Regions from separate parts of the Schaalia sp. HMT-172 genome, predicted to be linked through region 2. Evidence: riboswitches for the same ligand, from Rfam matches in the RefSeq annotation. Region 2 holds a riboswitch; the other holds the start of a gene.

Region 1 (9,899 bases), 1.2 Mb from region 2:
GGATGCGTATTGTCCCCGGGGACACCCCGTCATCGACGAGCACGGCAGCTAGGCCCCATCAATTTCGCACGTAATTCCCTCGCGACTACTTCAAATTTTGAAGTCACACTGTTGGAATTGCAACGTTTCCAGCGATTGTTGAAACTTCACCCAAACGAATTACGTGCGAAATTTTGGAAAACAGTGCCACAGCCCACACAACAGATCGCCCGCAGACATGAGAGGCCGTGGCCTCCCGCAGACACGAAAGGCCGCGGCCCCGGGCCAGATGGCCCCGGGCCACGGCCTCGTGCACGAAACGTCAGATGTCGTAGGTCACCGAGACGGGCGCGTGATCCGAGAAACGCTCCGCGTACTCGTCGGCGCGACCGATCTCGAAGGAGCTCGCACGCTCCCCCAGCGCGGGCGTCGCGTACTGATAGTCGATGCGCCAGCCCGCGTTGTTGACGAAGGCCTGGCCGCGCCACGACCACCACGAGTAGGGGCCCTGCACGTCACCGGCCAGGTCGCGCACGGTGTCGCGCCATCCCTCGTCCACCCACTGGTTGAGGAAAGCGATCTCCTCGTCGAGGACGCCCGCGCGCTTATTGTGGTTCGGCTTCCAGTTCTTAATGTCGGCCTGCGAGCGAACGACGTTGAAGTCGCCGCACACGAGCGACGACATGCCACCGGCAGCCTCCTCGGCGAGCAGCTCGGCCATGCGGGCCCCAATGCGAGGCAGGTGCGCCATCTTCGCCTCCTGCTTGGGCGTATCCTTCTCGCCCGAGTGGAAGTAGGCCGAGACGACGCGCACGAGGGCATTCCTACCGTCGGGGCGCACCACGGCCTCGAGCCACCGGCCCGAATCCACGTCCGTCTCCGCATCGTCGAGGATCACGCGAGGCCCACCTTCCAGGCTCGCGCGCCCGCGCCGCGCGGCCACACCCACGCCCGCGCGCCCCTTAATACGGCAGGGAACCCACACGCTCTCCCAGGCCTCGCCCATGATCTCGCGGGAAATCTCCTCCGGCGCACGCACCTCCTGCATGAGCAGCACGTCTGTACCGCTCCCCTCCAGCCAGTCGAGGAAGCCGCGCTTGTGGGCGGCGCGGATCCCGTTCAGGTTCACGGTGGTCACCGTCAGAGTCATCGTTTTCTCCTTAACAAGAGTTTTCTTCAGTCTAGATGAACGAGGAGGCGCGGCGAGGAATGGGTATCCTCACCGCGCCTCCGCTACGTTCGCGGGCAACAGCCCCGTTTCTTGAGGCTACGCACCGCCGGTCAGCTCGCGCCGATTCCCGCCTGGCGTTCCGCGGCCTCGACGACGTTCGTGACGAGCAGGGCCCGCGTCATCGGGCCGACGCCGCCGGGGTTCGGGCTGATCCACGCGGCGACCTGGTCCACTCCGTCGGCGACGTCGCCCTTCAGGCGAGCCTTGCCGTCTGCGTCTCTCACGCGGCTCACGCCCACATCGAGGACGACAGCGCCGGGGGCGACCATGTCGGCGGTGATGATCCCAGCGGACCCCGCCGCTGCGACGATCACGTCCGCCCGGCGCACGTGCTCTGCGAGGTTTTCGGTGCCCGTGTGGCACACGTCGACCGTGGCATTGACTTCCTTGCGCATGAGGAGCAAGCCGATCGAGCGACCCACGGTCACGCCACGGCCGACGACGCATACGTTCTTTCCGGCCAGGTCGATCCCGTGGCGCTCCACGAGCTCGATGACCGCGCGCGGAGTGCACGGCAGCGGCGACTCGATGGGACCCGAGCCTCGCAGCACGAGGCGTCCGAGATTCATCGGATGCAGACCATCCGCATCCTTCGCGGGATCGATACGCTCCAGAACGGCGTTCGTGTCGATCCCGCGAGGCAACGGCAGCTGCACGATGTAGCCCGTGCACGCGGGGTCAGCGTTAAGCTGATCGATCGCGGCCTCCACCTGCTCCTGCGTTGCGTCGGCGGGCAGATCCACGCGGATCGACTCGGCGCCGATCTCGGCGCAGTCGCGGTGCTTGCCCGCGACGTAGGCGACCGAGCCGGGGTCCTCGCCTACCAAGATCGTCCCGAGGCCCGGGACAACCCCGGCCTCGCGCAGGCGACCCACGCGCTCCTTGAGCTCCGCCTTAATGGCGGCCGCGGTCGCGGTGCCGTCCAGGACGCGTGCGCCGCCCTCCCAGGGAGCCCTCACTGCTCGAGCCCCGCGTAGAGGGGATGCTTGTCCGTGAGCTTCTTGACGCGGGCGCGCAGCGCATCCACCTCAACGTTGCCGCCGGAGGCACCCTGCGTCAGCGTCGTGCCGATGATATCCGCGACCTCCGCGAAGTCCTCCGCGTCGAATCCGCGCGAGGCCAGGGCGGGCGTGCCGATGCGCAGGCCCGAGGTGACGGCCGGCGGACGCGGGTCGAAGGGCACCGCGTTGCGGTTGACCGTAATACCGACCTCGTGCAGCAGATCCTCGGCCTGCTGGCCGTTGAGCTCGGACTCGACCAAGTCGACCAGGACCAGGTGGACGTCGGTGCCGCCGGTGACCAGCTTGATACCGGCATTCTTGGCGTCGTCGGCGCCCAGGCGCTCGGCCAGGATCTGCGCACCTTCGAGCGTGCGGCGCTGGCGATCCTTGAACTCCTCGGTCTGAGCGACCTTCATGGCAATGGCCTTCGCGGCGATCACGTGCATGAGGGGGCCGCCCTGCTGGCCGGGGAACACGGCAGAATTGAGCTTCTTGCCCCACTGCTCGCCGCGCGAGGAGAGGATCATGCCGGAACGAGGCCCGCCCAGGGTCTTGTGGACCGTCGTCGTGACGACGTCGGCGTAGGGAACGGGGTTCGGGTGCAGGCCGGCGGCCACGAGGCCGGCGAAGTGCGCCATGTCAACCCAGAGGGCGGCGCCGACCTCGTCCGCGATATCGCGGAAGGCTTGGAAGTCGAGGTGACGAGGGTAGGCCGACCAGCCGGCGATGATGACGCGCGGGCGCTCCGCCAGGGCGGCCTCACGCACCTTTTCGGGTTCGATGCGCATCGTCTCACGATCCACCTCATAGGCGACTGCACGATAGTTCTTACCCGAGAAGTTCAGGCGCATGCCGTGGGTGAGGTGGCCACCGTGGGCCAGGGACAGGCCCAGAATAGGGTCACCGACGTTCGCCATCGCCATCAGCGCGGCCGCGTTGGCCTGAGCTCCCGCGTGGGGCTGGACATTGACGTAGTCGCCACCGAAAACCTGCTTGGCGCGCTCGATCGCGAGCGACTCGGCGACGTCCACAAACTCACAGCCGCCGTAGTAGCGGCGACCCGGGTAGCCCTCCGCATACTTGTTCGTGAGGACCGAGCCCTGCGCCTGCAAAACGGCGCGCGGAACGAAGTTCTCCGAGGCGATCATCTCGAGGGTGCCGCGCTGACGCTCCAGTTCGGAGTCCAGCACTGCCTGGATCTCGGGGTCCAGTTGCGCCAGCGTCATGTCGTTGAGGGAATCCATCGGGTTCTCCTGTTGATCATTCGATTGTGATAACAGCAACTTGTAGCCCAGGCGGGCGGCTATCGATGCCGATGCGTCGCTCCCCGGTGGTTGCCCACCTCAATCGCCAGTCACGACACGTCTTCAAGTCTATCTCGTGGCGTTTAGCTGCGCATTCTTCCACCATGTCAGGAAGCTACCACTTGGTCATCAGAGATCTTTGGCCACACTGCGAGACCGCTCCGGTGTAGGAAATCACAGCCCATTTTCGCTTGTACTTAACCCTTTGGTTAGCAAATAAGTTAACCGTATGGATAGACTAGGGTTAACACCTAACGGTGACTGAGGCGCACAAGGGTTATTTACTCGGTAAATATCCCGATCTGGAGGGAAAAGCTCCCTCTAACCGACCTACAGTATTTGAGTTTGAGGAAGTAGAAGGAAGACGCACAGATGACAACTTTGACGAAGCCAACTGCACGCGCCGCATCGACGGCACTCGCGCTCGAGCATGCGTCGGATTTTGCCGCGTCCGCCGACAACGCGATCAAGCGGATGTGCGACATTTTCGCCTCGCTTCTGGGCATTATTCTGCTGACCCCGGTCTGGATCATCGTCGCCCTGGCGGTGCGCCTGAACGACGGAGGTCCCGCCTTCTTCACGCAGGAGCGCGTGGGCCTCAACGGGACGACTTTTACCATGTTTAAGTTCCGCACCATGCGAGTGGACGCAGAGGCCATGAAGGCCTCCCTGGTGGAGGCCAACGAGGCCGACTCCAGCGCGGGAAATTCGATCATGTTCAAAATGACTAACGACCCCCGTATCACCCGCATCGGCGCCTTCCTGCGCAAGACCTCGATTGACGAGCTTCCCCAGCTTTTCAACGTTCTTCGCGGTGACATGTCTCTCGTCGGCCCACGCCCCCCGCTCCCCAGCGAGGTCGCTCAGTACGAGCCTCGCGTCATGGGCAAGTTCGCCGTGCGTCCGGGCATCACCGGCCTGTGGCAGATTTCGGGCCGCTCGAACCTCTCCTGGGATGAGACGGTCCACCTGGACCTGTCCTACGCCCAGCACCGTTCCCTCACGCTCGATGCGTGGATCATGCTGCAGACGGTTCCCGCTCTGCTGCGTCACGAGGGGGCCTACTGATTCTTTCTGCGTGTGTGTGATTGGGTGAGGCCCGAGCCATCCGGCTCGGGCCTCACCCTTTCTCTGCGCTTGATGCCCTGCGCTTGATGCCCGTTCCCTCGGGTGCCGTCGCGAGCCGTATCCGCGCCCTTCACGGCGGCATGGACGACCGCGGCACCCTTCCGTCCCCCGCGCTGTGAGACACTGCGTGGGCGGCGATCACCGCGGCGTTCTTCGCCACCCACCGGCCGCAGAGGGGCACTCAACCCTACAGCTCGCCTCACAGGCGTGCGGCGCCGCCCTCCGGGCCGCCAGAGGCTCACTCGTGGACGCGCCGGCAGTGCAGCGAGAGAGTAATTCGTGCTGCGCGGGCGGTCACATGTTTGACAGCTTCGAGAGCGTGAGGCCGAAACTGAGGCGTTCAACACCACTGTCAATCATCAGATAACGGTTATTCCCCAAACATGAGGGACGTCTCAAGACACACCCCCGGCCCCGATCGCAGGGCTCCCCAATCGAGCGAACACTGACCTGCTGACCTGCTGCTTTTGCCCCTACGGGCTCCCTTCACGACAGACCAGCCGGACGTTGAAGGTACCCCTGCACTCCCAGACTCCTGACCGAGAGGACGCTGCGTATCGGCGTGTCGCCGGCGTGTCGAGGCTCTCATGCTGCAATTCCCCCTTGGCGGCCCGAGGGCGGCCGGATTCTAGGGTTGGCACCCAACGCACGCACCCACCGGGCGGACCTCCGCCACGCACGGCCCACAGAGCATACAAAAGGGGCGGGCCGGACCACACAAGGTCCGGCCCGCCCCTGCCGCTCACACGCGCGGGCGGAGCGCCCTGCTCAGGCCTGGCGACTCACGGCGAGCCCCAGATCGAAGAAGGAGCCCATCGCCTCAAGGCGGCTCACGAGCTGCGGCGCGTGAGCGATGAAGTCGAGGGCCTCGACCGTGTAGCGCTTCGTCAAACGCTTGGGCTCGTGCGCGATGCGCCACGCCCAGCCCAGGCGGGCGGCATGCACCCAGTCCGGGAAGTAGTTGTCCGCTGCACGCGCGTACTGGTCGATCCATCCGCCCGCCGTGCACACGGATGCCTCGGGCACGAGCCCGAGTGCGACCGAGGCGACGACCTCCTGCAAGCCAGCGCCCAGGCCCACGATGACGAGCCGGGGGTCGAAGTCTGCCAGTACGGAAGGCTGCGCCTTGAAGCGGCGCAGTCCGTCGTAGCCGTCGATGACCTGGACGTCGAAACGCTCCAGGCGCTGCGCTGCCGCCTCGCCGGCCTCGGGAACGGCACCGATCAGGGTGATTCGAGTGCCGTCGTCAAGGCGAGAGAAGACGTGGGGCAGGACAAGGTCCGCCGACGTGCGAGCCACTTCGTGTCCGGCTGCGCGCAGTCGCATCTGCAAGAGCGTGCCGTCGAAACCGACGGTGTTCATGCGCGCCAACGCACGGAAGTCGGCGTGCAGCAGCGACCAGTGGTTGAGCCACGTGGTGGCGTGCCCACGGGTGAGCACGCGCTGCGCCATCGCGTCGAAGGCAGGATCGTCAGCGCTGGCGCCGACCGCGCTGGCGGCCTCGCTCTGGTCGAGGCCGCCAGCGTTGGGCGACTGGTGAGTCATGTCGATTACCTCAGCAGGCTTGCTTTGAGATCGAAGGAAACGGACACAGCTCCAGCGTAGTTCGCGTGCTCTTCGACCGCGATGCGATTGACACCATCTTTCAGGAGATCACGCGGAACGGTGATGGTCTGGAGGTTGTTCTTGGCCGTGCCCAGCGAGACGTTGGACTTGGCGTTCGTGTTCGGGGTGATGGTTCCTTCCGGCATGTTGATGCGCTTGACTTCGGTTCCGTTGATGTAGACAACGGCTCCGTCGTCGGCGCGGACATTGAGCGTGAGCTCGAAGTCGGCGCTGATGGTACCGAGGTTGACGTCGCGGGCGAAGTAGTTCGTGATCGCGCGGTCGGAGGGGGCCAGGTCGAAGGGGGTACCGGCGTCACGGTCGCCCCAGCCGAGCGGGCTGGCGCCATGCTTCCACTTGGACAGGTCGCCGGTGGAGTTCCAGTCGGCGCCCGGGTTGTCCTTGGAGTTCCAGTAGTTCCAATACATACCGGTGGGCAGGAACTCACCGAAGTTGACGCCGGAGACGTCGAGGACCTCGAGCGGCTTGTCCGGGTCGGGCACGATCGGCTCGTCGGGCTGCGGCTGGGGCTGCGGCTCGGGTTCGGGCTGCGGCTCGGGCGTGGGCTCGGCGCCCTTGGCGACGACCTTGACCGTGCCATCGACGCTCATCGAGGAGCTGGAACGGTAGTTCAGGTGGGTTTCCACGGCGAGCGTGTTGGTGCCGGCGACCAGCGAGGACGCGGGTACGAAGACCAGCTGTCGGTCGGCGCGTGCGGAGGCGCTCGACACCGAGGCGGAGGCGTAGGTGGAGCCGTCGACGGCGCCCTCGCTCATGCGCTGACGCACGACCTCGGTTCCGTTGACGTAGACCACGGCCCCGTCATCAGCCGTCACGGCGACGTTGACGCCGCCGATGGCGGAGGGGTCAGCGACCGTGAAGGTGGTACGCGCGTAGGTGGTGATGGGGCGGGTCTTGGCCGCGCCGGGCTTGAGGACGGTGCCCAGTCCGGTCGCGCCGTAGCCGATCGGGGCGGTGCCGCGGCTCCAGGAGGAGTCGTCGAACGAGGTCTGGGCCCAGTCGCTCGCGACCGCGTCGGTCGACCAGTGGTACGCCCAGGTGGCGTCTTCGTCGACGAGCAGGGTCGCGTCGTCGGACTGGTCGGGCTTGCCGTTGGAGTCGACCACGTAGGCGTGGGTCGAGGCGCCGACCAGGCCGTCGGAGGCGACGGCGCGCACGAAGAAGCGGTTGTTGCCGCCCAGGGGCACGGTGACGGACGTCGAGGTCGTGGTGGCGATCGTGCGGTCATCGCGCAGGATCTGGTACGAGTCGGCACCCGGCACAGAGGACCACTTGAGGGTCACCTGCTGGGAGTTGCCGTCGGAGGCGCGCAGGTTGGCGGGCACCGCGGGGGCGGTGGCGTTGCGGGCGGGCATGCGCACGAAGCCACCGGACCATTGCCCGTCCGTCTTGGAGGTGTAGGAGTAGTTGAAGTCGCCGCCGGCCCACAGGGCGCCGTCGTCGGCCATTTCCAGGGACCACGCGCCGGTGGAGCGCAGGGAGGACAGGCGGTAGGGGGTCCAGCCGAGCTGGCGGCCGGTGGCCTCGTCCCATCCGCCGACCCACTGGATCTCGTCGGCGCGGGTCCAGGTGTTACCGAGCGCCAGGTAGTGGTAGGCGTCCTGGAAGGTGAAGTCGGAGCAGTGGCACGAGCCGTAGATGACTCCGGTGGCGGAGCGCGTCGTGGCCTGCAGGTCGCCGCCGTTTTGCATCGTGATGGACCCGGAGGTGCGGGTCATGTCGGACGTGTTGTAGCCGAACAGCGAGTGCTGGGAGCCACCGAAGTAGGCGCGGCCGTTACCGACCGTCACCGCCTGCTGGTACTTGCCGATCAGGTAGGAGTGACGGAAGGACCAGGACTGGTCGAGCGTGGCACCCGCGGACGTCTCGACGCGGGCGGCGTTCTCGGCGACGCGATCGTGGATACGCGTGAAGAATCCGGCCGCGTAGAGGTACGTGTCGGCCTCGTCGACGTCGATATCGATGACGGTGCCGTTGATATCGGGGTTCCAGGAGCGGTCGGGTGTGCCGTTCAGGTCAAGGCGCCCGGCGTTACGGGCGTAGACGGAGGAAACGCCGTTGCCCGACAGGTGGGTGAAGGCACCGGCCAAGTAGATGCGTCCGTCGATCACCTTCGCGGACTTCACGCTGACGCGCCCGCCGCTGCCGTTGCGCACCTGGAGGTTCCACGAGGGGTCGATCTGCCCGGTCGCGGGGTCGATGAGGACGGTGCCCACGTGGGTTTCGCCGTTGACCTTGGTGAAGTCACCGACGGCGAGGAGCTTGCCGCTGGGCAGCTCGACGAGGTCCTTCACCTGGTTGTTGAAGTCGAAGGTCTGGCCGGTCCACACTCCCGTGGTCGCGTCGAAGGCGGCGAGGCCGTTGGAGGTGATCGCCGAACCGTTCTTGCCCTTCTGGACGCCGGTGAAGTTACCGCCGACGTACATGGTCGAGCCGATCTGCTCGAAGGCCTGGACCTGAATGTTGCCCTCTTGGATGGAGCCGTTCAGGTTACCGGTCACACCCCACATGGTGGGGGCGGCGTACTCGGAGACGGAGGCCTTCTGGGTCTCGGCCGCGGTGCCGCCATCACCGATGGCGCGGAAAGAGGAGTCCGTGGAGCGCAGCTCAGGGCGGACGTAGACCTCGGCGTAGGGGTTAATGATGGAGCCGTTGCGGTGGAAGAACGACGTCGAGGAGGAGGTGTCGTACCACGAGGATGCCAGCGGCCCGTAGCCCCAGCCCATCGTGTACTTGTTCTGGGGGGAGGCCGTCAGGTTGACGTATCCCCAGCCGGTGTTGGTGCCGAAGCCCGACCAGACGATGCCGCCGTTGACCCACCACTCGCGGTTGAACTTGACGTTCACGGGGTGAGCGCTCTTGAACGGCCAGATGAAGTCACTCATCTTGGGGAACTGCATGCGCACGGTCTGGTAGGCGGTGCCGCGGTAGTTCCAGGCGCGCTGGACCATGACGCCGTCGGCCAGGTCGGAGACCTTGGTGCCGCCGAGCAGGCCGTTGACGGTCTCGTGGGAGGCCTGGATCACCTCGAAGTCGCCGGGGGTACGCGAGCGGGTCGCGAGCTTGGACTCGTCACCCTTACCCTGGCTCCACGTCTCCCAGCCCTCACGGCCTCGACCGATGAGGACCCAGCCACCGCCGTCCGTGCTCTGGTCACAGAAAAACTGGCGCGGGGCATCCATGGTGGCCGTCTGGAGCCAGTAGGTGCCGTTTTCCGAGCGCGGATCGTTCTGCTTGATCTCCCAGCACGAGGCGGCCGCGGTGGCCTCGGAGAGGCCGTCGTGGAGGGGGTCAACAGCAGCCTGAGCTGCGACGGGACTGAGTGCAAGCACTCCGAAACCGGTTATCGATGCCAGGCCGAGGGCGAGGCAGCGGCGGAGAAATTTCATCGGATCCTCACAGGTATCACGTTAATGGTTACCACTAATAGTGTCACGAAAACCCCCGTCACTCAACCACTTGGTTAGCGGAAAATTAGAGTCCTTGACCACATATAAGGGAGCCCTCGCCGCGAGGGCGAGGGCTCCACCTGTCAACAGATTTTCACGAGGAAGTGCGGATCGCGTCAAGCGATGACAACCTCGCGCAAACCGCCGCGAAGCGACACGATAGTCGCATTATTTGACCATG
Region 2 (9,899 bases):
ATGGCCGAGAAGCGCCTGCTCGTGCGCATGGCCCCGATGGAGAAGATTTCGTAGCTCGGGCTTCCCGGCGCTGCTCGGGCTTGGGGCCCCGCTGTGTGCCGGGCGGCGGCCTGGCTCTGTGGTCCTGACGGGTTTGCTGCAGGTAGCCCAGTTGTGGCTGTCAATCAGCAATTTCGCACGTAATTCCCCTGCGATTAGTTCAAATTTTGAATTCATGTCGTTGGAATTGCAACGTTTTCGGGTGGTCTCGAAAAATGACCGAGGGAAATTACGTGCGAAATTTGTCTGGGCCCGTCATGCCGCATTGAGAGGCGTCAGATTGTCGATGTGACGACGCCTGACCCGTGCGGGACATGCGACCCCAGCAATCCGCCCCGCAACGCAAAGCGTTGATAAAGCGAAATTGCGTTCCGGTCAAGGCCGTGACAAGCCTTGATAATGGGAGGAAATGGCGCGTTCGTGCCGGTCGCACGTTAGAATTATTGCGCTGACCACACCACGTTCAACGGAGGGAATAAGGTGGATCTCTACGAGTACCAGGCCCGGCAGATGTTCAAGGAGCGCGGCGTGCCCGTGCTCGACTACCGCCTGGCGTCAACCCCCGACGAGGCGCGCGAGGGCGCGCGTGAACTCCTGGCTGAGGGGGCCTCGCTGCTGGTCGTCAAGGCTCAGGTGAAGACGGGCGGCCGCGGCAAGGCCGGCGGCGTCAAGCTCGCCCACACCGCCGACGAGGCCTACGAGAAGGCTCAGGCGATCCTCGGTCTTAACATCAAGGGCCACATCGTCAAGAAGGTCATGATCGCGTCCGGCGCGGACATCGCCGCCGAATACTACTTCTCGATCCTGCTGGACCGCTCGAACCGCCGCCACCTGGCGATGTGCTCGCGTGAGGGCGGTATGGACATTGAGACCCTCGCGAAGGAACGCCCCGAGGCCCTGGCCCGCGTCCCCCTGGACCCGGTCGTCGGCATCGACGCCGAGGTGGCCCGCCACATCGCCAAGGAAGCGGGCTTCGACGAGGAGACCGCCGAGGCGATCGCCCCCGTCCTCGAGACCCTGTGGACTGTCTATCGCGACGAGGATGCGACGCTGGTCGAGGTTAACCCGCTGGTCTCCAGCCCCGACGGTTCCGTGTGGGCGGTCGACGGCAAGGTGACCCTTGACGACAACGCGCGCTTCCGTCACTCCGGCCACGCCGAGCTGGTGGACGTGGCCGCGCAGGATCCGCGCGAGGCCGCCGCGAAGGAGGCCGGGCTCAACTACGTGCGCCTGGAGGGCCAGGTTGGCATCATCGGTAACGGCGCGGGCCTGGTCATGTCGACTCTCGACGTGGTCGCGATGGCCGGCGAGGAGTTCGGCGGCATGAAGCCCGCGAACTTCCTGGACATCGGCGGCGGCGCCTCGGCCGAGGTCATGGCGAAGGGCCTGGACATCATCCTCGGCGATGAGCAGGTTCGCTCCGTGTTCGTCAACGTCTTCGGCGGCATTACCGCCTGCGACCAGGTTGCCCGCGGTATTGTCGGCGCGCTCGAGACGCTGGGCGACGCGGCTTCGAAGCCTCTGGTCGTGCGCCTCGATGGCAACAAGGTCGAGGAGGGCCGCGCGATCCTCGAGCAGGCCGCGCACCCGCTCGTCCACATGGAAGAAACGATGGACGGGGCAGCCAGGCGCGCAGCAGAGCTCGCAGCCCAGGCGCCGTCGAAGTAACGACCCGAGAACCGCAGGAGAACACCCATGACTATCTTCGTCAACTCTGAGACCCGGGTCATCGTCCAGGGCATGACCGGCGCTGAGGGCCGCAAGCACACCCAGCGCATGCTGAGCGCCGGCACGGCTATCGTGGGCGGCACGAACCCGCGCAAGGCCGGGACGACCGTCACCTTCGACGTGCAGGGCTACGGCCCGGGCGCCGACAAGGTGACCGACGGCCAGGTTGAGGTCCCCGTCTTCGGCACGGTCGCCGAGGCCCGCGAGGCCACCGGCGCGAATGCTTCCGTCATCTTCGTGCCTCCGGCTTTCGCGAAGGGCGCCGCCCTGGAGGCCATCGAGGCGGGCATCGAGACGATCGTCCTCATCACCGAGGGCATCCCCGTCCAGGACTCGACCATCGTCGTCGAGCGCGCGCTCGCGGCGGGCGTGCGCCTGATCGGCCCGAACTGCCCGGGCATCATCTCGCCCGCGCAGGCGAACCTGGGGATCACCCCGGCGGACATTACGGGCCCGGGCTGCCTCGGCCTCGTCTCGAAGTCGGGCACGCTGACCTATCAGCTCATGTACGAGCTGCGTGACTTCGGTTTCACGACGTGCCTGGGGATCGGCGGCGACCCGGTCGTGGGTACCACCCACATTGACGCGCTGGCGGCCTTCGAGGCGGACCCCGACACTGACCTCGTCATCATGATCGGCGAGATCGGCGGCGACGCCGAGGAGCGCGCTGCCGCGTGGATCCAGGAGAACATGACGAAGCCGGTCGTCGCCTACATCGCGGGCTTCACCGCCCCCGAGGGCAAGACGATGGGCCACGCGGGCGCGATTGTGTCCGGTTCGTCGGGCACGGCCGCCGCGAAGGCGGAGGCGCTCGAGGCCGTGGGCGTGCGCGTGGGACGCACTCCTTCGCAGACGGCGCAGATCGCGCGCGAGATCCTCTCGCGCTAACGTCACAGCACGAATCGGCCCGGGGTCGGCGCGCAGCGTCGCGGCCCCGGGCTGATTCTGTCACCATTGGCGTGTGAGCGAGCGCATCAGAGAAGTACCCAGTGCCCGGCGGACCACGACGACTTACGTTGCTGACCGCGCGACTATCCGCGTTGCTGTCCCCAAGGGGTGGGCGCGCGGCGTCTTGGCCGGTATCGAGGCGGCCTTCGCGGGCTGGGCGATCACGACGGTCCTGACGATGGTTGCCTTCCTGTCGCTGCGTTCGAACACGTGGATGAATGACACGACGCCGCGTGACGCGCTGGGCCTGGGTGGCGACCTGTGGGTCGCGGTGATGGGTGGAACGTCGGCGGCGGGGGGAGTGTCCTACCGGGCTATTCCGACGCTGGTTGGGGCCCTGCTGATTGTTCTCGTGCGGATTCTGCTGCGCACGACGGCCGGTTTTCCCCGGTCGTCGGCGTTGTTCGCGGTTCCGGGTTTCGTGTTGACGTCGTGGTTCTTGTCGGGCACGTCGGGCGCGAGTTCGCAGTGGTGGACGGGCACGATTGGGGCGGTCCTCATTCCGCTGATCGCTTCGGTGTGGTTCGTGGTGTCGAGTTTTTCGCGCGATCATGATGCGCCGACGATGCAGCATTGGATTTCCGGTGGTTTCAAGATGGGTGGCCTGCTTGTGGTGGCGACCGTCGCGGCGTCGTCGGTGGCGGCTGTGGTTGCGCTTGTGGCCGGGTGGGGTCGGGCGAGTGGCATCCAGGAGTTGCTCGGTGCGTCCTCGGGTGTGGACACGGCGTTCATTGTGGGCGTGCAGGTGGCGTTCGCGCCGACGGTTATGGCGTGGGCGGCGGCCTGGTGGTCGGGTGTTGGTTTCATGACGGCGACGGATTCGCTGCATTCGCCGACGGTGGTGGATCCGGGTCCGATTCCGCCGATTCCGCTGTTGGGTATGGTTCCGCAGACGGCGCCGGGTCATTGGGTGGTGCTGGTTCCGATTGCGCTGGGTGTGGGGCTCGGCGTGGTGTCGTCGCGTCTTTTCCGCCGTTCGCACGTGTTGCATCAGAGCGCGCAGGGGGTGTTGGCCTCGTGTGTGTTCGCGTCGGTGGTTGCGCTGTGGATGTGGAGTTCGACGATGAGCTTGGGCTCGGTGCGCCTGGTGTCGATGGGTCCGCGCGTGGGGTGGGCGACGCTCGCCCTCGTGCTCGAGATCGCGCTGCCGGCGCTGATCATCACGCTGGCGACTCATCCGACGACGCTTGCGTTGGTTGGTCGGGGCGCGGGGCGTGTGCGTTCGGAGGGGGAGGCGCTGCGTCGTCGCCATGCTGAGCGTTTGTCCCGTGAGGCTGCCACGGCCTCGTTGATCGATCGGGAGGAGGGCGACTGTGCGTCCGGCGCGGACGAGGCCTGGGCTGAGGCTTCCGCGCCCGCGGCGACGGGGGACACAACTGCGGGCGCCGAGGCCGGGGCGGAGCCGGAGGAGCAGGGTGCCGAGCCCGCGCAGGAGGGCGCGGACGAGGGTGCGGGCGTTGTCGCCGAGGAGGGCGAGGAGCCGGTGAGCGGCCGGGACCAGGGCGGCGCGTGAGTGGTGGCGCGCTGGGTGATCGTGACGCGGTCGACGCCCGCGGGTGGCTGACGCGGGCTGTGGCCTGAACTAGACTGGAGGTGCCGCGACTGGCGAGGGTGGATGACCACCGGGGAGCGGCTGCATGTCCCGCGAGGCGTCGCCCGCCTGGGCGCCTGGGTTTGGCTCTCAACCTGGAGGAACTATGTCCGTTTCGCTGGACAACCTGGAACCCATTGACGTGCGCCCGATTAAGCGGGCCCTGATTTCTGTGTATGACAAGACGGGCTTGGAGGACCTGGCGCGCGCGCTGGGCGAGGCCGGCGTGGAGATTGTGTCCACGGGCTCGACGGCTGCCCGCATCGCGGCCGCCGGCGTGGCCGTCACCCCGGTCGACGACGTGACGGGTTTCCCCGAGGTGCTCGAGGGGCGCGTGAAGACCCTGCATCCCTTCATTCATTCCGGCATCCTGGCCGATCAGCGTAAGGCCGCGCATCGCGAGCAGATTGCGCAGCTGGGGATCCAGGCGTTTGACCTGGTCGTGTGCAACCTGTACCCCTTCCAGGACACGGTCGCGTCGGGCGCTTCTTTCGACGAGTGCGTCGAGCAGATCGACATCGGTGGCCCGTCCATGGTGCGAGCCGCCGCGAAGAATCACCCGTCGGTCGCGGTCGTGACGTCCCCGGAGCGTTACGCGGATGTGGCCGAGGCCGTGGCGGGGGAGGGCTTCACCCTTGAGCAGCGCCGCGCGCTGGCCGCCGAGGCTTTCGCGCACACGGCGACCTACGACTTGGCGATCGCCGGATGGTTCGCCGACGAGCTGGATCTCGAGGACGTGCGCGAGACCCTCGACGAGGCCGCCGAGTCTCACCTGGATGCCTCGGACGCGGCGTTCCTGGAGTCGCTGGGATACCAGGCCGAGGAAGACTACGTGGTGGAGGCTACCGAGGAGGAGGGGCAGGCCTCGGGCATGCCCGTGTTCGTGGCCGACGCGTTCGAGCGCGTGGAGTCGCTGCGCTACGGCGAGAATCCGCATCAGGGCGCGGCCGTGTACCGAGAGATCGACGAGTCCTTCGAGGACGAGGGGGCCGACGACGAGGCCCTGGCCCCGGGCATCGCGAACGCGCGCCAGCTGCACGGTAAGGCCATGAGTTACAACAACTACACGGACGGCGATGCGGCCCTGCGCGCCGCCTACGATCATGAGCGTCCCTGCGTCGCGATCATCAAGCACGCGAATCCCTGCGGTATCGCCGTGGCGGACGATGTGGCCGAGGCCCACCGCCTGGCGCACGCCTGCGACCCCGTGTCGGCCTTCGGCGGCGTCATCGCTGTGAATCGCCCGGTGAGCGTGGAGCTGGCCCGCCAGATTGTCCCGATCTTCACCGAGGTCGTGCTTGCCCCCGATTACGAGGAGGGCGCGCTCGAGGTGCTGAGCGCGAAGAAGAACCTGCGTGTCCTGCAGGTCGAGCCCCCGGTTCGCGGCTCGTACGAGTTCAAGCAGATCAGCGGCGGCCTGCTGGTCCAGGAGCGCGACGATATCGACGCGCCCGGAGACTCGCCGGAGAACTGGACGCTTGCGGCTGGTGCTCCCGCCGACGAGGCGACGCTGGCGGACCTGGAGTTTGCGTGGCGCACGGTGCGTGCGGTGCGTTCGAACGCGATTCTGCTGGTCAAGGATGGCGCCTCGGTGGGCGTGGGCATGGGCCAGGTGAACCGCGTGGACTCGTGCAAGCTGGCGGTTGAGCGTGCGAACACGCTGGGCTCGCGTTCGACGGGTGACGCGGCGGCCTCCACCGTGGACAGCGCGGGTGGCGCTCGCGCGTCCGAGGTGGTGGGAGAGGCTCCTGAGCAGCGTTCCGTCGGCGCGGTTGCCGCGTCGGATGCGTTCTTCCCCTTCGCGGACGGCCTGCAGGTGCTCATCGACGCGGGTGTGAAGGCGGTCGTCCAGCCGGGTGGTTCCGTGCGTGACCAGGAGTCGATTGATGCGGCGAACGCTGCGGGCATCACGATGTACCTGACGGGAACGCGTCACTTCGCGCACTGATCTGTCCCGCTCATGGGCCCCAGGGGGCGGGCGCCGGTGCGGCGCTCGCCCCCTGTGATGTGCTCGGGTGTGCTTGACAGGGGCAGTGATACCGGTGTCTAATTCAATTATTGAATAAAAGGCCGTTGGCCCCGTCGAAAGGCACCGCATGTCCACGCTGACCGTCGCCCCCGCCGCCGCGCGCGAAAACCGCGTCCTCGCCGACCGCCTCGGTGGCACTATCGCCCGCGAATTCGCCCTGGTGGCAGCCGGAACAATCGCCATGATCGTGCTGGCCCGCATCTCGATCCCGCTGCCCTTCACGCCCGTGCCGGTCTCGCTCGGCACGCTCGGTGCCCTCTCGGTCGGCACGACCCTCGGCGCGCGCCGAGGCCTCGTCTCCGTCGCCGCCTACGCTCTCCTCGGCATCGCGGGCGCACCGGTCTTCACCGGCACGAACGTCGGCTGGGCCTTCGCCTCGTTCGGCTACATCCTCGGCTATTTCCTGGTCGCCGCGATCGCCGGCCTGGCCGCCCAGCGCGGCGCCGACCGCCGCGTGCTCACCATGGCACCGACCGCCCTCGCATCCATCTTCTCCGTGTACGTCCTGGGCCTGGCGTGGATGATTCCCTTCGCGCACATGACCATCGAGCAGGGCATCATGAAGGGTTTCGTGCCCTTCATTGTCGGCGACCTGGTCAAGGCCGCCGTCGCCGCCGGGCTTTTCCCCGTGCTGCGCTCCATCCTCCGCTGAGCCGCGCGCTCCAGCGCAACGCGAGTCGGCCTCGTCCCCTCCCGGGGGCGGGGCCGCCCCGTATCCGCGGACAAAAGCGCGGTGACATGCGCTATGGCGCGCGACGGCGCGGGGTGAGCGCGGGTAGCATGGGGAGGGTGAACGCTACTGACATGCATCCCGTCCTCGTCGTCGACTTCGGCGCGCAGTATGCCCAGCTGATCGCACGCCGCGTGCGTGAGGCCAACGTCTACTCCGAGATCGTCCCCCACACCATGAGCGTGGCGGACATGCTCGCCAAGGAGCCCGCCGCCATCATCCTGTCCGGCGGCCCGTCCTCCGTCTACGAGGAGGGTGCCCCCTCCGTCGATCCCGCGATCTTTGAGGCCGGCGTGCCCGTCCTGGGCATCTGCTACGGCTTCCAGACCATGGCGCACGCCCTGGGTGGCACGGTGGGTCGCACGGGCACCCGCGAGTACGGGCACACCGAGGCCACGGTTTCTGCGGGTTCCTGCCTGTTCGACGGCACCCCCGATGAGCAGATCGTGTGGATGAGCCACGGCGATGCCGTCCAGGGCGCGCCCGAGGGCTTCACCGTCACTGCCTCCACCTCCGAGACTCCCGTCGCGGCCTTCGAGTCGCGCGAGCGTCGCCTCTACGGCCTGCAGTGGCACCCCGAGGTGGGCCACTCCCAGTTCGGCCAGGATGCCCTGAAGAACTTCCTGTACAAGGGTGCTGGCCTGGAGCCCACGTGGACAGCCGGGTCCATCGTGGACGAGCAGGTTGCGAAGATCCGTGAGCAGGTCGGCGACGCGCAGGTCATCTGCGCCCTGTCTGGTGGCGTGGACTCCTCCGTGGCCGCGGCCCTCGTGCACAAGGCTGTTGGCGACCAGCTGACCTGTTTCTTCATCGATCATGGCCTGCTGCGTGCGGGCGAGTGCGAGCAGGTGGAGAACGACTACGCGCGCGGCATGGGCATCCGCGTCATCACGTGCGACGAGTCTGAGCGTTTCCTGTCCGCCCTGGCTGGCGTCACCGAGCCCGAGGCGAAGCGTAAGATCATCGGCCGCGAGTTCATCCGCTCCTTCGAGGCTGCCCAGAAGCAGGTCATCGAAGAGGTTGGCGCTGCCGGCGGCGAGGTGAAGTTCCTCGTCCAGGGCACCCTGTACCCCGACGTCGTCGAGTCCGGCGGCGGCGAGGGCGCGGCCAACATTAAGAGCCACCATAATGTGGGTGGCCTGCCCGAGGACATGACCTTCGAGCTGGTCGAGCCCCTGCGCACCCTCTTCAAGGACGAGGTGCGCGCGGTCGGCCGTGAGCTGGGCCTGCCCGACTACCTGGTGAACCGTCAGCCTTTCCCGGGCCCCGGCCTGGGCATTCGCATCATTGGTGAGGTCACGCGCGAGCGCCTGGACATTCTGCGCGCCGCCGACCTGATTGCCCGCGAGGAGCTTACGGCTGCCGGCCTGGATCAGGAGATCTGGCAGTGCCCGGTCGTCCTGCTCGCCGACGTTCGTTCCGTGGGCGTCCAGGGGGATGGCCGCACCTACGGACACCCGATCGTGCTGCGCCCCGTGTCCTCCGAGGACGCGATGACGGCCGACTGGACGCGCCTGCCCTACGACGTCCTGGCCCGCATCTCCACGCGCATCACGAACTCGGTGCCCGAGGTCAACCGCGTCGTCCTCGACGTGACCTCCAAGCCCCCGGCAACCATCGAGTGGGAGTAGAGTAAGTTTCTATTATAAAACTGTTGAAAATACAGCGTTTCGGCATTATGTGGGAGCAAAACACTTTTGAGTGATAGTATTTTGATACTAAAAGTAAGAAAAGTAGGTCTGAAAGGGAGTTGTTGAATTGAGCGAGTTTTGCGAACGATACTTATTGAAATGGCAATAAGGTAGACAAATTGCTTAGAAAGCCTCCCATTATTTAGGTGGGAGGCTTTTGTCGAAATAGTGGGTAAGAAATTTGAAGTTGTGTAGGTGGTGAATATGATATTTCATGAATTTGGTGATAAAAATTTTCCACATATGTTATTGATACATGGCGGAGGTAGTTCCTGGTGGAATTATCTTCGGCAGGCTCAAATGTTATCCGATAAATACCATGTAATTTTGCCAACACTTAATGGTCATGGAGAAGAATATCAAAAAGATTACATTTCAACTGAAGATTCTGCACTGCAAATTATGGATTATGTAAAGAATAATTGTGATGGGAAATTGTTTGCTGTGGGTGGTGTTTCGCTGGGTGGTCAAATTGCAATTGAGTTATTGTCGTTAGATAGTGATGTAGCTCAAAAAGCAATAATAGATGGGAGTATTTGTATTCCTCAACGCAAACTAGCGAGAATTAGCATAGTTATTGTAAAGTTATTTGGAAAACTTATGTTTAGCAAAGTGGCATGCAAAATCCAGTTGAGTTTAATGAAAAAAATGTATCCCAATATGGCTTATCCAGAAGAAATAGAAAATTACTATATGGAGGATATGCCAAGGATTCCCATTAAAACATTAGTTACTATGTACCAAACATATATGGGAAGATATGCACTTAAAAACGCTATTACAGAAAGTAAAGCGCAGGTTTTATATATTTATGGCGAAAAAGAAATGAGTTGCGTTAAGGACTCAGCTAAGCTATTTAAGGAAATGCATCCCAATTGTACACTATATGAAGCTAAAGGTTATAATCATGGGTATCTATCAGCTTATCTACCTTTTGAGTGGATGGCTCTGGTTAATCCATTTTTGGAAAACAATATTTATTAATAAAACCTAAAGCTGGTAGTGTCATAGGGTGTAAGCAATTTTCGTGTAGCGGTGATGCTGTTTGGAGGCTGATCATGGGGTGTCGCCGGGTGCTTGGAGTCGACGATCGTGCGGCGATTATGGCGGGGGTAAATGCGGGTTTGTCCCAGGTGCGTATCG

Evidence for each region. A riboswitch is a leader RNA that binds a small molecule or an ion and turns the genes downstream of it on or off. The one in region 2 is predicted to bind ZMP and ZTP.
Region 1: it holds a riboswitch for ZMP and ZTP, as region 2 does, so the genes downstream of both, glyA (serine hydroxymethyltransferase) here and purH (bifunctional phosphoribosylaminoimidazolecarboxamide formyltransferase/IMP cyclohydrolase) in region 2, are expected to answer to the same signal.

The regions. Positions count from the first base shown of each region.
Region 1 is NZ_CP130058.1:1,921,065-1,930,963, forward strand. Features, by position in the region: gene QU663_RS08035 (exodeoxyribonuclease III) at 302-1,129, opposite strand; gene QU663_RS08040 (bifunctional methylenetetrahydrofolate dehydrogenase/methenyltetrahydrofolate cyclohydrolase) at 1,261-2,169, opposite strand; gene glyA (serine hydroxymethyltransferase) at 2,166-3,455, opposite strand; ZMP/ZTP riboswitch at 3,494-3,579, opposite strand; gene QU663_RS08050 (sugar transferase) at 3,888-4,583, shown strand; gene QU663_RS08055 (WecB/TagA/CpsF family glycosyltransferase) at 5,412-6,188, opposite strand; gene QU663_RS08060 (fibrinogen-like YCDxxxxGGGW domain-containing protein) at 6,194-9,658, opposite strand; gene QU663_RS08065 (fibrinogen-like YCDxxxxGGGW domain-containing protein) at 9,887-9,899, opposite strand, start outside.
Region 2 is NZ_CP130058.1:594,070-603,968, forward strand. Features, by position in the region: gene QU663_RS02375 (UvrD-helicase domain-containing protein) at 1-54, shown strand, start outside; gene sucC (ADP-forming succinate--CoA ligase subunit beta) at 520-1,707, shown strand; gene sucD (succinate--CoA ligase subunit alpha) at 1,735-2,655, shown strand; gene QU663_RS02390 (DUF6350 family protein) at 2,894-4,228, shown strand; ZMP/ZTP riboswitch at 4,304-4,388, shown strand; gene purH (bifunctional phosphoribosylaminoimidazolecarboxamide formyltransferase/IMP cyclohydrolase) at 4,413-6,254, shown strand; gene QU663_RS02400 (biotin transporter BioY) at 6,403-6,987, shown strand; gene guaA (glutamine-hydrolyzing GMP synthase) at 7,140-8,696, shown strand; gene QU663_RS02410 (alpha/beta fold hydrolase) at 8,961-9,740, shown strand.